Regions from separate parts of the Acetonema longum DSM 6540 genome, predicted to be linked through region 1. Evidence: riboswitches for the same ligand, from Rfam matches in the RefSeq annotation. Region 1 holds a riboswitch; the other holds the start of a gene.
What was found. Region 1 has a riboswitch for cobalamin ahead of cbiD (cobalt-precorrin-5B (C(1))-methyltransferase CbiD). Riboswitches for the same ligand answer to the same signal wherever they lie in the genome.

Region 1 (6,150 bases):
TTCCTGACTATGAGGTGCGTCAAGCCTTCGCGTCCCGCGCCCTGATCGAAAAATTGGCGGAACACGACGGGATTCAGGTGGATAATGAGAAACAGGCCTTAGAACGCCTGCGGCAAGAAGGGTTTACCGAGGTAATCGTGCAGCCTTTTCAGATATTTGCCGGCGAAGAATATGAAGCCATCAGAAAAATAGTCCGGCTGCATGCAGCGGAAAACGGCTTTGGCAAAACCGAAATCCTGCCTTGTGTGACTGTGTGGGTGAAGCAGGAGCCCCAAATAATCAATTAGGAGACCGTTGAAAAAGGCCTATCTGCGTCACTTCATTCTCCTGCGGGCGTTCGACGCACCTTCCGAACGTACAGTCTCGCGCCCGTCCTCGTCGCGCTATCAGAATGTGACTTTTCGGGAAAAGGGTAATAGCGGCTGTTTTCTCATAAGCCGAAAAATCACCTAAATTCTTCAGTATGACAACGCAGGCGTTGCTTTTACCTAGCATCTGGACCTTTTTGAACGATCCCAGATTCGAGGCCACAGATGGGCTTTTCCGATCAGAAAGGAAGCGATCATGAAAAAAATTGCTTTTTACGGTAAGGGCGGCATCGGCAAATCGACGACTGCGGCAAATGTGTCGGCGGCGCTGGCGGAAAAAGGCTATCCGGTCTGCCAGATCGGCTGCGATCCCAAGAACGACTCTACCCGGCTGCTGCTGGGCAGGACCTGTATGCAGATGGTGCTGGATATGGTCAGAAAACATGCTTTGCCGGCGTGAAATGCGTGGAAGCCGGCGGCCCGGAACCGGGGGTAGGGTGCGCCGGCCGCGGCATTATCGTTGCTCTGGAGAAGTTGAAAGAACTGAAGGCGATACAGGATGAGCAGACTGTCCTCTACGATGTGCTGGGAGATGTGGTCTGCGGCGGCTTTGCTGTGCCGATCCGGGAAGGCTACGCCTGCAGCGGCAATGGGGCGAATTGTGTCTTGAGCGCACCCTGATTGTCGCGCCTTCTTCCATCGCATTGGGGCTGGCCCAGGTCCTTGCCGCCGAGTGGGCCGCCTCGGGTTCCATTACCTTTGTGTTGCAGGACGGGATGTCGTCTTACCCTGTCCCCCAGAGCTTGGGTACCGTTTGGAACGGACAAACCGACGGCCGGGCTGTCGAACAGTATCTGGACGAAATGACGGCAGGACTGCTCCTGTCCAGCGGCAACGAAAAGGCTATTTTGCAGCAGCGGGCACCGACGGTGCTTAGTCAGACCATCGCCATGCCTGTCTATGACGAAGTCATTTTGACCGATCTGCCGTTTATGGGCCTGCGCGGCGCTTGCCATATGACCGAGCGGCTGTGGAATCAGTATATGGGTTTTTGCCGGCGCTAGAGGTGAAGGAATGTTGAATTAATATGCAGTCGGTATGTTTTTCATTTTCTGAATTCGGACGGTATGAGATTAGAAATAAGAATCAAAAGACCGGATTAATTGCGATTTGACAGCTTGACAGAATTGTCATTCTTTGCTACAATAAAACAAAATTGAATAGTAATGAGATAGGTGCCCGTAAGGGCTTAATAGGGAAGTCCGGTGTAATGCCGGCGCGGTCCCGCCACTGTAATGGGGAGCAAACCCAGAAAAGTGCCACTGAGACTTTGTGTCTTGGGAAGGTGTGGGTGAGCAAAGAACCAGAGCCAGGAGAACTGCCTGTCTAACAGTCACCGTTTTTTTTACCCACGAGCGATGGGGAGGGGATTATGGAGTAATCTACCTTCCCGGCTATTTTGGCCGGGATTGTCTGTTTCAATGGATTTCTCCGCTAACAAGTCCCTTTCTGTATGCTTTTGCGGGAAGGGACTTTTATAATTTTCGTCGAAAGGTTTCCACGCTATTTTGGCTGGCGAGGAAAATTAGCCATATCTTAAATCCCTTATTGTTGTTGTATGGTGCGTTCGGCAGACGCACTGCCGTCCCCGCATGGGGACTTCCTTTTTTTTATATTTGCCCTCTGCTGTCACAAATTCCTTGGGAGCGGCCTATTATCATTTGCAGGAATTGTCCCACGATCATATTATCCGGATTATTAAAACGATGGAATGATCCCTCGTACCGCCGCAGTCTATCCGGCGGCAATATGAGATAAAATAAAGCAGCGGATTGGCGCCGGCTTACCGGCCGACACCCGGGGAGGTATCTGATGATTGCGGTGGAAAAAACAGACTGGGGCAAAGCGTTGACGATTTCTTTAGTGATCCATATCACCCTGCTGCTTGGCTTTGGCTTGATCATCGTCATGGCTCCGGAACAGTATATCGAATTGGAATTAGGCGGAGGCGGCGGCGGAGGAGGCAGCGGCGGCGGCAACGATGAAATAGCCGTGTTTGCCGCCGATACATCTGCTGCGGATACTTCGGCTGCATCGATTCCTTCTGTCCCTGAGACCCCCTCCACTTACCAGGAACAAGAAGAAGCGGTTGAAAGCGTTGAGGAGAATATTTCGCAGCACCCGGAACAACCGCAACAGCCGAAAGAACCGCCGGCAAACGCCGTTTTTGCCGCTAAAAGGGATGATGATGCCAAACCTATGGATAAAAGTTCTGGCTCGGGTTCAGGCTTGGGAACCGGCTCCGGTTCCGGTGTGGGCTCGGGTTCTGGGTCGGGCTCCGGTTCCGGTGTAGGATCGGGTGCGGGTTCAGGGATTGGTCCGGGTTCCGGCCCAGGGTCCGGTGACTCGACTGCTCCCCGCATTTTGGCAGAGATCAAACCCTCCTATCCATTGGAGGCAAGAAAAGCGGGATGGGAAGGAACGGTTGTTTTGAGAATCCAAATTATGGAGAATGGCGCTCCGGGACAGGTAACTGTCTATCGGTCCAGCGGCTATGATCTGTTGGATGAGGCGGCTATATCGGCTGTACGGCAATGGCGTTTTGTGCCGGCGAAAAATCGGTTTGGCCAGGTTATCCGATGTTCTACTACTCTGCCGGTGATTTTCAAGTTGCGGGCGTGATTCGGGTTGCTCCACAAATATCGCTCCGCAGTGATTCACGCTCAAGAGGCCTTAAAAACGGCAAAGCTTCCAAAAAAGTCCATCGTATTTTTTAGGACTTTGGGACACTGCCACGGCAAACTGCGGCAGTCTTTTATTGATAACCCCAGATATATACGCGTGTTAGCCGTCGATTTCCGGAATCCGCCCGTTTATGGCGGATTTTGGTTTTGGGTTTCACTGACCAGCGTTGTCAGGCGCATGGAGAGATTCGGCGTTAGCAAAGAGAAGTTATATCAGGCTTATTTGCAGGCCTCCTATCGACCTGTTGGCAAAAGAATTTGTTGAGTGGGGAATGGTGCTTTTCCCAGCAGGATAGGCTTCCGGTCCTCATCAGGCATATCGTTTAACTCCAGCCGCTCACTCATGCCAGCTATGCCCTGAGGTCAATCGGTCCGGCGGCGAGCCTGCCACACTTGCTTTACTGATATTGGTATTGTATGTCCTGATTCTCTCTGCGACTGACGTTTGGACTATGGAGAAAGTAAAACAGGAATATTTCTTTAAAAGGTAAGCCTCAGCCGGCAGGAATCTTTATTAAACTGCAGAATCAAATTATAATGACCATAATTGCATAGCCGGGAAGAGGTGCAAACTGCTTAAAAGGGAAGTCCGGTGAAAAGCCGGCACGGTCCCGCCACTGTGAGGGGGAGCCTGTTCTGCAAAGTGCCACTGGATTGAATCCGGGAAGGCGCAGACAGCGATGAGCCTTAGTCAGGAGACCTGCCTGTTCTGACACACCGTTATAACCTACGAGAGATAGGCAGGTGGGATAACTTTTAATTGATTGGCAGTTTTCCCCCTGTTTACACACAGGGGGATTTTTCATGACTGAAAAGAAAATGCGCCGGGGAATTACTACCGGCACTTGTGCCGCGGCAGCGGCGAAAGCAGCGCTGTATGCTTATTTTGGCGAACATAAGACGATAGTTGAAATAGAAACACCCCAGGGGCACACCTTGTTTGTGCCGGTGGCAGCCAGTGAGAAAACTTTTTCCGGGGGGCGCGCTTCGGTCGTCAAAGATGCCGGCGACGACCCGGATATTACCAATGGTGTAACAATTTACACCGATGTGACTCTGTTGCCCTCAGCGGAGATTGTGATCAAGGCCGGACCGGGGGTGGGAACCGTGACCAAGCCGGGCTTGTCAGTGGCGGTCGGTCAGCCGGCCATCAACCCCGGTCCTCAGACCATGATTAAAAAAGCGGTCCGGGACCTTCTGCCGGAGGATCAGGGGGCCTGTGTTACTGTTTCCATACCGGGCGGGGAAGCTCTTGCGGCGCGTACCCTGAACCCTATATTGGGGATTGCCGGCGGTTTGTCAGTGATTGGCACTACCGGCATCGTTGAGCCCATGTCCGAAGAGGCGTTTAAAAATTCGCTGGTGCCGCAAATGCAGGTAGTAAAGGCATTAGGAAAACCGCACCTGATCTTTGTGCCGGGGAAGATCGGTCAGGATATCGCCGTCCGCTGCAATCTTCCCCAGGACGCTACTGTGCAAACCAGCAACTTCATCGGATTTATGCTGGAAAAGGCAGTTGAACTGGAATTTAAAAGCGTATTGCTGTTTGGTCATCTCGGCAAACTGGTCAAGGTGGCCGCCGGTATCTTTCATACCCACAATCGTATGGCCGACGCCCGTATGGAAACGATTGCAGCCTATGCCGGGGCAGCCGGCGCTTCCCAGGCGATCATACGGGAAATTCTGCAATGCAATACGACGGAAGCAGCGATCCCAATTCTGGAGAAGCAAGGTTTACACAGCCTGTATCCTTTGCTGGCCCAGAAGGCCAGCGAGCGGGCAATGCAATATGTGTTCGGCGATTTAACGGTGGGAACTGTGATTGTAACCATGCGGGGAGAAGTATTAGGGTATGATCAAACGGCAAAACAGATAGGAGATAGCCTGGGATGGAACATAAAGTCATAATTGTGGGCATAGGACCAGGGGCGCCTGATTACCTGCTCCCTGCAGCGCTGAAAAAAATTCAGCAGGCCCGTGTGCTGGCTGGAGGAAAACGGGCATTGGCCACTTTTGGCCGGGAGGATGTACAGCAAATACAGATTGACGGCAATCTGTCCGAAGTGCTCCATGGGATCCGGGAGGCATTGCCACAGTCTGATGTGACGGTTTTGGTTTCCGGCGATCCGGGTTTTTATAGTCTCTTGCCCGCCATTCGCCGGTCCTTTCCATCGGAAATCATCGAGGTAGTTCCCGGCATCAGTTCGGTGCAGGTGGCTTTCGCCCGGATCGGATTGCCTTGGCAGGAGGCTTATTTAACCAGTGTGCATGGCAGGGAAGTGGCCGGCAATCCGGCGCTGGGATACATCCCCGGCAAAATCTTGGGTCTCTTGACCGATCCCGTACACAATCCAAGCTTTCTGGCGGCACATTTGCTGGAACAAGGATGGCCCCAAACGGCGAAAGTCTGGTTGTGCGAAAATTTATCCTATGATTCCGAAAGGATACTGGCGCTCAGTCTGGCGGAGATTAAAAGCGTTGCCGGATTTGAATCTTGTGTAATGGTGGTGCAGGGATGAAACGGTACTTTCCGGGAATTGCCGATGATGAGTTTATCCGCGGCTCTGTCCCGATGACTAAGCAGGAAATCCGGATCATGGTTCTGGCAAAAGCCCGCATTGGCGAAGCCGATACCGTCATCGACATCGGCGCCGGCACCGGTTCGATATCAATAGAAGCAGCTTTTCAGGCACAGAAGGGAATTGTGTACGCCGTTGAAAAAAATCCGGAGGGAGTCGGGCTGATTCAGACCAATTGCCGTCATTTCGGGTTGGACAATGTCCGGGTGATTCACGGCGAGGCGCCTGAAGCCCTGGAAGATCTGCCAAAGGCCAACGCAATCATCGTGGGGGGGGCCGGCGGTCATTTACCAACTGTTCTGGAGCGGTGCGACGCACTGCTATACGAGCAGGGACGATTGATCATCACAGCTGTAACCCTGGAAACAATTCTGGAAACCGTAACTATTATGGAAAAGAAAGAAAATTATACGGTAGAGGCAAGCGGCATGCAAGTGACCCGTCTGCGGCGGGCAGGGACCAAGCATATGTTTGACGCGTTGAATCCGGTTTTCGTAATTTCCTGTATTAAGGAAAAGG
Region 2 (5,848 bases), on a different contig from region 1:
ACGCCGCGGCAATGCGCACAATGGTGTGTTCGGCATTTTGCAGCATCCGTTTGGCCTTATCCACCCGCATCCGCGTCAGGAAGTCCACAAAATTGCAGCCTTTTTCCTGCTTAAACAGCCGGCTGAAATAAAAAGGGCTCAAATGAACAAGCTTGGCTACTTCCTCCAGGGAAACATTGCGCTGGCAGTTTTGCCGGATATATTCAGAGGCCCTGTTGACCAGGCGCACATTCATGCTGTTGCGGTTCTCCAGCATATTGTCCAGGAACCGGTCGAGAGAGTCCAACATCCAGTAATGCATTTGCTCTCCGCTGGAACAGCGGGTCAGCTGGTTGATGCGGTCCACATTCAGGAGAGTGAGTTGTTCCAGATTGGCGCCTCCTTCTACCGCCGACCGGGACAAAACGATCAGCAGCTCCAGCATGCAGGCCTTGACGGCTTCCATGCCGGCCTGGCTGGCCAACAGTTCCTTCAGCAGCTGCCGCAGGGCTTCCTTGGCCTGCTTGCGGTCGCCGCAGCGGACTTTGTCCATCATCACCCGTTCATAATGAAAGGGATAATAAAACGGTCCTGTCTCCGGATGCGGTACATCGTCCACATGAATGATCTGGTTGTCACCGAGAAAAAAACGCTGCCGCTGGGCATGAACAGCTTCCAGATAGGATTTGTGCATGTGCCGCAGATCCTGATACCAGCGGCCAATGCCAATGGTGATGCTGATGCCCTGGTTCCTGGATACGGCGTCACGGATCTGCGCCGCAACCGGCAGCACCGCTTCTTTGCCCAGGTCCGGCGAAGCCGGCATCATGCTGCTCAACAGTACGATGACACTGTCGCTGCCAAAGGGTGTCACCAGGGCGCTGCCGCCGGTGACGGCCACAATCTGCCGGAACACATTCTGTTTGATCAGCTGCTTTCGTAATTCGGATTCCCGGTGGCTAACCTGGTAGAAGTTGTCAATATCCACAGCCATGACCACACCGGCATCGGCCTTGAGCCCCAAAAACGCCGCCCGCTCTTTAAGATGGGGCAAATCCTGAATTTCCCGGAAAACCAGATCATAGACAAAAGACATCTGAATCACCGGCAGCGCTTCTTGCAAACTATGGCGCAGACGGGCTTCCTCCTGCCGTTTCTGCCGGATCTCTTGCACTTTGGCCGCTGTGGCCTGCAAAGTGCGTACCAGATCAGCAGGTTTGAGCGGTTTCAAGAGATAATCCATCGCGCCGAAAGCCAAGGCCTGTTTGGCATAGCTGAATTCGTCAAAGGCGGTCAGCATGATAATCATCGTATCCGGCAGGATGGCCCGGATGTTTTTGGCGGCTTCCAGGCCATTGATTTCCGGCATGCGGACATCCATCAGAATGATATCCGGCGCCTGCTCCGATGCGATCTGCACGGCATCGGCCCCATCGCCGGTTTCACCGACAATCTGAATATCAGGACAGTGTTTTCCCACAATAAAGCGCAGCGCCTGCCGTTCCAGCTGCTCATCTTCAGCGATCATCAAGCTGTACATTCTGTTTCTCTCCTCTGATTTTTAGGAAGGGTAGGGAAGCTGAATATAGATTCGTGTCCCCTCACCGACTTTACTTTCCATGTTAAGGCCGTACTTGCTGCCAAAAAAGTGCTGAATGCGTTTATGGACATTGATAATGCCCAGACCGGTGGTCTGTCCTTTGGTAACCGGCCGTTTTTCGGCCCGGAAGATAGAATAGATGCGTTCCGGCGGCACACCTACGCCGGTGTCGACTACCGCCAGGACCACCCGGTCTCCGTCCAGCCTTCCGGTAATTTGCACCATGCCGCCATCCCGCTTAGGCTCCAGGCCGTGCAAAATAGAATTTTCTACCAACGGCTGCAGCGTCAGGGCCGGAATCAGCGTTTCCATCAGAGACGGGGTAATATCAATATCGGTTTTGATCCGGTCGCCGAACCGCACGCTTTGAATGGTGAAATAATCCCGCACCGATTTCACTTCTTCCTCCACGGTGCGCAATTGATCCATATCCCGCAGGTTGTTGCGCAGCATGTCGGCCAGGGCGTAAACTACTTCCTGGGTCCGCGGCGCTTCTTCAAGCAGCGCCAGCCTGGCGATGGTATTTAAAGTGTTAAACAAAAAATGCGGGTTCACCTGGGACTGCAACGCTTTTAATTCCGCGGCCCGCAGTAAATTCTCCAGGTCGGCTTTAGCCTTGATTTCAGTCACTAACTGTTGCTGCCTGATATTGGCTATGCCCATTTCCACCACATAGTTAGCCAGGAGGTGAATCAGGTCGGCTGAAGCTTTAAGCCGGTTTTCCGGCAAAACCTCAGCCAAATCCAAATATTCTGACAAAATGGCCGGTTCCAATCCCAGCGGTACCAGGCGCCGGAGCATTTCGGCCCTGGGCTCGTACCCCTCCTGGGGCAGGATCACCTGGCCGGCGAGAACGGCTCCCACATATTCGTTCTGAACAATGATCGGCGCCGCCAGGTCGGTCAGGGCGCCGCTGTGGCAATGATAGACATAGGGACGCTGCTGTTTCGCTGCTTTCCGCCCGCCCCGGTCGTCGCAATCCATGCAGCGGGCCAATCCTTCGGGATAGGACCGGATATAGTTGCATAACCTGGTAAAATTACTGGGCGTGGTTACCGGTGACCCGTTCACATCCACAATTACTGCCGCCAGGCCTGTGGCGTCCGCAAACCTATCTTGAATTTCCTGCAGCACCTGCATGTTGACGATATCGCTCAAGGCAAATCCTTGGAGATTGTGCACCCTACTTCCCCCTTGCACAATAATGCAGCATCAGAAATAAAATGAAAAAATTTTCTGTTTATTCATAGGGAAGTATTTGCTAAACCTACAGTTATTTCCTGCTAATGGCAAAAAATCACCATTCCGCCGCAATTATTTTCTATGCTGGTTAAACGGCTGCTGTCGCTGGCGGGACCGCAGCCGATAATTCAAAATCATCCAGCCGGGCGGTATGGAAAATAGCATAGACCATATTTTTCAGGATGGACACCATCAGGACGGCGCCGGTTCCTTCGCCCAGCGCCATATCGGCGCGAATTGGCACGTCCTCGGCCCGGATATTACCCAACAGCAGCGCATAGGCCATACCCGGCTCTTTGGACAAATGGGAAGGAATGGCGAATTTCTCTGTTTCCCGCTGCATCCTGGCAGCGCAGACATAGGCTACGGCCGTGATAAAGCCGTCGATCACAAACGGGGTTTTAACCCGGGCGCATTCGACCATGGCAGCGCAAATGGCGACAATGTCAAAGCCGCCGACGCAACGCAAAATATCTTCTACTGTTTTCATGGTCTCCCGGTGCCGCTCCACCCCTTTGGCCACGACCAGGCGTTTACGTTTCAGGGTCTCTTCATTTCCCGGACTTGCGCCATAACCCACGACAAATTCAGGCAGGATACCGCTTAAGGCATGAAGGACCGCCGCGGAAGTAGTGGTATTACCGATGCCCATTTCCCCGAATGACAGCAGGTTATAGCCCTGCTCCACCGAGCTGCGAACCATTTCCCGGCCTGTTTCCCAGGCTTGCCGGAATTCCCCCGGGCTCATCGCTTCCTGTTGCATAAAATTCTTTGTACCTAAGGCCACTTTGCGATTGATGCCGGCCGCCTCCTGATGCTTGGTGCCGACGTCCACCACCGTATAGGGAATGCCGCTGCCGCTGCAGAAACAGCTGATAGTGGCCCTTCCGTCAACCATATTTTGCGCCTGCAGATAGGTAATTTCCGCCGGATAGTTGACCACTCCCTCGGTTACCACCCCATTGTCGGCGGCAAAAATCAAATGATGGGGTCTTACTTCCCGCTCCAGACCGCCCCATGCCAGCAGTACCTTTCGGAGGTATTTCTCCAGCAGGCCCAGGCTGCCCGGCGGCTTGGCCGCACCGTTAATCAATTGGTCAACCGCTTGTTCGTAGTCCATATCCATCCCCCTTTTTGGTATTGCTCGCAAAAAAACCCAGCCAAAAAGGCTAGGTTTTTCTTTGATTTCCCATCCTTCTGGCATCGCCCTGACGCGGGGACAAATGACAGCCAAAACAGGCAGGTCTCCTGGCTACGGTTCTGCGAAACCTTTGCGCCTCCCGGCGACCAGCCGGCATGGGCAAAGGCTCCTCCCCGATTACAGTGGCGCGACCGCGGCGTTCCAGGACACTTTAGCATCCTGCCGCCTTCCCTATTCTCCTCTCTGGCGAGAGGCACCTGTTTGGTGGCACTGATTCAATTACAGTTAGGGTTCTGCAGGGAATGGCATTATCCTGCGGCAAAAGAAAACACAACAAAATTCTGATAGGATCGGTAAAAAAAGTAACACCCTTTCTAAACAGTTTCCGTGGCGCTTGCCGGTTCAGCCCACAGCAATCCCATAATAGCCTGCATCTGACGTACCGACGCATCCATGGCCCCGGTGTTCTTTACCACATAATCGGCGGTTTGCCAGTTGTCAAACTCACCCTTGCCGGCAGCCTGCTCCACCTGGCGTTGAATATCCTCCAGTTTCGCATTTTGCGTCACTAAGCGCTGAATCACCGTGTTTTTGTCAACCAGAACAAAAATAGATTCCACCCGTCCTCCCAAAAGTTTCTTCAACTGTTCCAGGCCGACTAAGTCAATATCCACAATCGAAACCGGATGCTGGTTTACCTTTCGTAATACCTCATCCTTGCTCAACCCATAAAAGTTATTATCCCGGGTCACTTTTTCAATCAACTGCAGCTGTCCAAACTCTTCTTTTGAGACGAAATAGTAATCAGCCCCATGTACTTCATGTTGTTTTTTAGGCCTGGTGGTATGACTAACCATGACAGGAACACCCTGCTTTGACAGTTCCTTTACCAGAGAGGTTTTCCCGGAAGCAGGCGGCCCGATAATAGCGTATACCTTGTTCATTCTATCTTCCCCCTTCTTCGACTTATTTCCTGGAAATAGCCATACCTAAGTCAAGCTTATGCCTTTATTGTCATTATTCTCTAAATAAATTTTCATTCCTACCTGTCCGGCTATTTTTGTAAAATTATAAAGTCCGGCACAACAATCAATGGAAAAATAATACTCTTGATTTATTATAGACAGAATCATATAATGTCTATGTATTTATCAAACAAATGTAAGAGGTGTTTGAAATGAATGATGTATCCGATCTGTTTTGGCAGTCATCGCTGCAGGATATCAAAGCCGGTTACACCTATCAGTCCCATAGCGATGAGTTCATTTGTCTCATCTGCGGCCAAAAATTTCCCGATGGAGTCATATACTCCCACGAGTGCCAGTTATATGAAGCCAAAAAATATATAAAAATGCATATTGCCCAGTGTCATGGCTCGGTCTTTCATGTTCTCACCAGCCTGGACAAACAGTTAACCGGGTTGACGGAACACCAAAAAAGCCTGTTGGAGCTTTTTTACGCCGGCTATAGCGACGCTGAGGTGGCCAAAGCCGTAAATGCAGGCAGTACCTCCACCATCCGCAATCATCGCTTCAGTTTGCGGGAAAAACAAAAACAGGCCAAAATCTTTTTGGCGATTATGGAATTGCTGGGAGAACGGATGCCGAAAAAAGATGCCTTCATCGAAATCCCGCGCAGTTCGAAACAGGTCGACGAGCGGTTTGCTATTACCGGGCAGGAGTCTGACCACATTCTGGCGGCATACTTTAAGCAGGGACCCGATGGCCCCCTCGATAGATTCCCGCTGAAAGAGAAAAAGCGGGCAGCCATTCTGCGGCATCTCATAAACTATTTCGAGACCGGCAAAAACTATAGTGAAAAAGAAGTGAACGAGATCTTAAAACCCATCTACCACGATTACATTCTCCTGCGCCGGAATTTAATCG

Region 2: it holds a riboswitch for cobalamin, as region 1 does, so the genes downstream of both, ALO_RS06515 (nicotinate-nucleotide--dimethylbenzimidazole phosphoribosyltransferase) here and cbiD (cobalt-precorrin-5B (C(1))-methyltransferase CbiD) in region 1, are expected to answer to the same signal.

Annotation. Positions count from the first base shown of each region.
Region 1 covers NZ_AFGF01000269.1:60,726-66,875, forward strand. The annotation lists gene ALO_RS21140 (sirohydrochlorin cobaltochelatase) at 1-287, shown strand, start outside; partial or broken gene ALO_RS19590 (AAA family ATPase) at 565-947, shown strand; gene ALO_RS19595 (hypothetical protein) at 968-1,372, shown strand; cobalamin riboswitch at 1,525-1,708, shown strand; gene ALO_RS21850 (energy transducer TonB) at 2,181-2,990, shown strand; cobalamin riboswitch at 3,599-3,774, shown strand; gene cbiD (cobalt-precorrin-5B (C(1))-methyltransferase CbiD) at 3,857-4,960, shown strand; gene cbiE (precorrin-6y C5,15-methyltransferase (decarboxylating) subunit CbiE) at 4,942-5,571, shown strand; gene cbiT (precorrin-6Y C5,15-methyltransferase (decarboxylating) subunit CbiT) at 5,568-6,150, shown strand, end outside.
Region 2 covers NZ_AFGF01000050.1:123,027-128,874, forward strand. The annotation lists gene ALO_RS06505 (response regulator transcription factor) at 1-1,519, opposite strand, end outside; gene ALO_RS06510 (sensor histidine kinase) at 1,541-2,761, opposite strand; gene ALO_RS06515 (nicotinate-nucleotide--dimethylbenzimidazole phosphoribosyltransferase) at 2,910-3,941, opposite strand; cobalamin riboswitch at 4,043-4,238, opposite strand; gene ALO_RS06520 (guanylate kinase) at 4,337-4,906, opposite strand; partial or broken gene ALO_RS06525 (DUF2087 domain-containing protein) at 5,140-5,848, shown strand, end outside.